2 regions of the Promicromonospora kroppenstedtii genome follow, and region 1 is predicted to be linked to the other one. Evidence: predicted binding sites of a transcription regulator. Region 1 holds the regulator's gene; the other holds the start of a gene.
What was found. Region 1 encodes Rex, which represses fermentation and respiration genes when NADH is low (regulators of the CRP and FNR family bind a similar motif). Its sites were predicted from a motif close to CTTGTGAANNNNTTCACAAG; they were not measured.
Positions count from the first base shown of each region.

Region 2: the regulator Rex is predicted to act here: its motif matches at 1,097-1,116, upstream of mqo (malate dehydrogenase (quinone)).

Region 1 is NZ_JBIRYI010000016.1:54,437-56,825, reverse strand. Features, by position in the region: gene ACH47X_RS22405 (MarR family winged helix-turn-helix transcriptional regulator) at 1-189, opposite strand, end outside; gene ACH47X_RS22400 (YceI family protein) at 395-946, shown strand; gene ACH47X_RS22395 (redox-sensing transcriptional repressor Rex) at 1,075-1,722, opposite strand; gene ACH47X_RS22390 (glutaredoxin family protein) at 1,783-2,031, opposite strand; gene ACH47X_RS22385 (Pr6Pr family membrane protein) at 2,047-2,389, opposite strand, start outside.
Region 2 is NZ_JBIRYI010000015.1:140,511-142,899, forward strand. Features, by position in the region: gene mqo (malate dehydrogenase (quinone)) at 1-1,078, opposite strand, end outside; gene ACH47X_RS22085 (helix-turn-helix transcriptional regulator) at 1,187-2,026, opposite strand; gene ACH47X_RS22090 (SDR family oxidoreductase) at 2,211-2,389, shown strand, end outside.

The DNA.
Region 1 (2,389 bases):
GGTGCGCTCCGGCGCCTCCGAGAGCTGCACCAGCAGGCTGTACTCGCCGAGAGTGAGGTCGAGGGACCGGTCGTGCACCGCGCCGAGCGCCTCCACGAACCGGGCGGTGCCCTCGAGATAGTGCCGCCAGGAGCCCTGCTGCTCCTCCGTCAGCCAGAGGTCGGACTCCTCGATCGTCTCCGCTGCCACTTCGCCCACCGCCTTCGTGCTCGCCGAGCTGCCAGGAGGGTGACCCGGCGCCCCGGTGCCGACGTCCCCCGGCCCCGATGTGATCTGCGACGCTCCGAGCGCCCTCTAGGAATACGTTACGGGACCCGTTATGTTGGAACGCATCAGATCTAGTTGATCCCTCAACTATCTACCTCAACCGCCGCACCCACAAGGAGTCCCCCTGATGGCCACCCCGCTCCCCGCTGGTCTCACCGCCGGCACCTACGACATCGACCCCTCCCACACCGCTGCCTCCTTCTCCGTCCGCCACGCCGGCATCGCGAAGGTGCGCGGCAGCATCGCGGTCACCTCGGGCACCATCACGGTGGGCGAGGACCTGGAGTCGTCGAGCGTCACCGCCGAGCTGGACGCGGCCTCCGTGAGCACCGGCGACGCCGGTCGTGACGGCCACCTGAAGAGCGCCGACTTCTGGCACGCCGACGAGAAGCCGACCTGGACCTTCTCCTCGACCAGCATCAAGGCCGACGGCGACGACTACGTCATCCTGGGCGACCTGACCATCAACGGGATCACCAAGGGCGTCGAGCTCGAGACCGAGTTCACCGGCACCGCCAAGGACCCGTTCGGCAACGACCGCGCCGGCTTCGAGGCCAACCTCGAGGTCAACCGCAAGGACTTCGGCCTCACGTGGAACGCCACGCTGGAGACCGGCGGCTTCCTGGTGGGCGACAAGGTCAAGATCACGCTGGACGTCAGCGCGATCGCCAAGGCCTGAGCGACTCCCGCCGTCGCCGGGTAGGCGGCGCTCCTGATCCTGGTTCAGCAGACTCGTGGCGACCATCGTCCTTCGGGACACGGTCGCCCCGAGCCTGGTGAGCCAGGATCAGTCGTTTCCGGGCGGGGTCAGACCGCGGCGGCGCGGGTGGCCGCGTGGAACGCCAGGATCTGCAGCTCGCCGCCGACGTCGACCGAGCGGACCACCACGTCGTCCGGCACCTGGAGCGCCACCGGCGCGAAGTTCAGGATCTCCCGGACGCCGGAGCCCACCACGGCGTCGGCCACGTCCTGGGCACCGTGGCCGGGCAGGGCCAGCACGACCATCGAGACGCGCTCGCGCTCGATGACGTCGGCCACCTCGCGCACGTGCTCCACGGTCACGCCGGCCACGCGCGTGCCGACCACCTCGGGCGAGGCGTCGAGCAGCGCCACCACCTGGAAGCCGCGGGTCGCGTACCCGGAGTAGTTCGCCAGGGCGTGACCGAGGTTGCCGATGCCGACGATCGCCAGCCGGTGCTCGGTCTCGAGCCCCAGGGCGACGGTGATGTACGAGGCGAGCGACTCGACGTCGTACCCGACGCCGCGCGTGCCGAACGAGCCCAGGTACGAGAGGTCCTTGCGCAGCTGCGCCGAGCTCACGCCCGACCGCTCGGCGAGCTCCGTCGAGGACGTGAGGCCCACCCCCTCCGCCGCGAGGTCCCGGAGGGCACGCAGGTAGTAGGGCAGCCTCCCCACGGTTGCCGCGGGGACTGTCCCGTCACTGAGCTCGACCACGTGCTGCTCCCCTCCCCGCGACCACTGTGTCGCGGGCGTACGCACACACTGCCTGGACGATCATGCCAGGAGGCGGGCAAGGCGCGCACCGTCCACGCGCCAGAAACCTTGCTGTATCCCGTCCACCTCGAGCACGGGCACGTACTCCCCGTACCTGTCCCGGAGCTCGGGCGTGCTGTCGATGTCCACCTCGCGCCACCGGGCCCCCGAACTGTCGCACACCTGCGCGACGACGGCACGTGCGTCCTCGCACAGGTGGCACGCCTCGCGTGTGTACAGGACGACCCGGGTGTCGGCAGCGGTGGTCACGCCCCCGAGGTTACGTCACACGCGGGCCGCCGAACGGTCGGTGTCCGGCAGCCGCTCGTCCGCCCAGCGCACGCCCCAGGCCAGGACGAGGAACACGACGGCGACGACCGCGGAGTTGGTCACGGCGCCGGCGTACCCGAGCACGTTCACGTCGAGGAACGGGTACGGGTACCAGCCCGTGACGGCCCCGCGGACGAACGTGTAGACCAGCCACGCGATCGGGTAGACGACGCACCACCACACCGTCCGCGCGCTCACGCGCGGCCGCGGCCCCACCAGCAGCCAGGCGACGACGGCGAACACCGGCGCCAGCACGTGCAGCATCACGTTCGACACCATCCCGGCGCCCGTGAGCTCC
Region 2 (2,389 bases), on a different contig from region 1:
CGGCGCCGAGCATCGAGAAGACGTTGTGCAGGCGCAGCGACGTGATGAGGCCCAGGTACTTGCCCTTCTTGAGGTACTTGGGGCTGAACCCGGCGTACGGGCCGAACATCAGGTAGCTCTTGCCGTCCACGATGCGCGTGTCCAGGTGCGGCACGGACATCGGCGGGGCGCCGACGTCGGCCTTGCCGTAGACCTTGGCGTTGTGCCGGGCCACGATCTCGGGGTTCGCGGTGCGCAGGAACTCGCCCGAGATCGGGAAGCCGCCGTACCCGCGGGCCTCCTTGATGCCCGAGGCCTGCAGCAGCGGCAGCGCGCCGCCGCCGGCACCGACGAAGACGAACTTCGCGGTCACGGTGCGGCGCCGGGTGCCGGCGTTCCAGGAGCGGTCGTTCAGGGTGAGGCGCCAGCGGCCGTCCCGCAGCTTCTTCAGGCCGCGCACCTCGTGGTTCACGTGCAGCTCGGTGTTGCCCGAGGTGGCGAAGCCGATCAGCTTCTTGGTGAGCGAGCCGAAGTCGACGTCGGTGCCGGCCGTGGCGCGCGTGGCGGCGATGGGCTCGTCGGCGTCGCGGTCCAGCGTCATCAGCGGGGCCCACGAGCCGATGACGGCGGGGTCGGAGCTGAACTCCATGTCGCGGAACAGCGGGTGGGCGCTCAGCGCGTCATAGCGACGGCGCAGGAAGTCCACGTTCTCGGCCCCGCGCACGAACGTCATGTGCGGCGTGACGTTGATGAAGTCGGTGCCCTCCATCAGCCCGGCGGTGAGCAGGTGGTTCCAGAACTCGCGGGAGGTGTGGAACTGCTCGTTGATCTTCACCGCCTTGGAGATGTCGACGGAGCCGTCCTTGCGCTCCGGGGTGTAGTTCAGCTCGCAGAGGGCGGCGTGGCCGGTGCCCGCGTTGTTCCACGGGTTCGACGACTCGAGGGCCACCTCGTCGAGGCGCTCGTAGATCCCGACACGCCAGGTCGGCTCGAGGATCGTGAGCAGCGCGCCGAGGGTGGCGCTCATGATCCCTCCGCCGATCAGCGCGACGTCGACCTCTTCGGAGGGACGAGGGGCTGTCTGGAGGTAAGAAGTCACGCTCAGAAAGATAGCGCGCTTGTGAAAAGAGGAACGAGCGCTGTGGCATGAATCACGTGATGTGTCCCGTGACCTCGCTCACGGTATGGGCACGGGCGGCGACGTGGCTCATCGGACCGCCTGCGGGGCGAGCACGGACAGCAGCCGCAGCTTCTCGTGGCTCTCGCTGCCGGGCAGGGCCGTGTAGACGAGCAGCCGGTGCGACTGGTCCGGGTCGAGCAGGGACTGGCACGTCAGCTCCAGCGCCCCGACCTCGGGATGCACGAAGTGCTTCACCTCGTGCGGGCGGACGCCGACCTCGTGCTCCTCCCACACCCGCCGGAACTCCGCGCTGCGGTCCAGGAGCAGCTCCGCGTAGTGCGCGGCGCGGGAGCCTGGCCCGCGGACGGTCGCGACCTGCCGCAGGCCCGAGGCGAACATGCGGGTCAGGAACTCGTGCTCCTGCGGCGCGTAGAGCTCGCGCGTGGCGGGGTCGGTGAACCAGCGGAAGCCGATGCTGCGCTCCGGCCCGGTGAATCCGGTCGTGTCCCCGGTCAGGGCGACACCCATCGGTGTCTGGCGCAGGGTCTCGCCGAGCTCGGTGACGATCTCCGCCGGGGTGTCGTCGAGGCGGTCCAGGATGCGCAGCAGGCCTGGGCTGATGTGCTCGCTGGTGGTGCCGCGCACCGGCGGCCGGTGCCCCGCCAGCCGGAACAGGTGGTCACGCTCGTCCAGCGACAGGTGCAGCCCCTGCGCGATCGAGGCGATCATCTGCTCCGACGGGTGCGGCCCGCGCTCCCGCTCCAGGCGGGAGTAGTAGTCCGTCGACATGTTGCACAGCACGGCGACCTCCTCGCGCCGCAGCCCGCTGGTACGACGGCGCCGGCCGCGCGGCATCCCGACGTCCTCGGGCTGCAGCAGCTCGCGGCGTCGGCGGAGGAACTCCGCCAGCCCGGTGCGATCGATCACGGTGCCCCCTTGTGTTGAGTCCCGCTCTTTCTACCGTGTGCGCGACGGCGGAGCCACGGCCCGCCGATCCCCCTCTAGGGGGCCGACCCGTGACCCGGCGAGCCTGTGATCGGCAGGCCCTGGATAGGTCCCGGCCGGCCGCTGAGGATCGAGTCCAACGTCGCCAACACGAAGGAGCGGGACCATGTCACGCACACCGATCGACATCACCGTGCCGAGCCTGGCCGGGAAGCGCGCGCTGATCACCGGCGCGAGCGACGGGATGGGTCTGGTCATGGCCACCCGTCTGGCCGCGGCCGGAGCCGAGGTGCTCATGCCCGTGCGCAACCAGCGCAAGGGCGAGGCGGCGATGGCCACGATCCG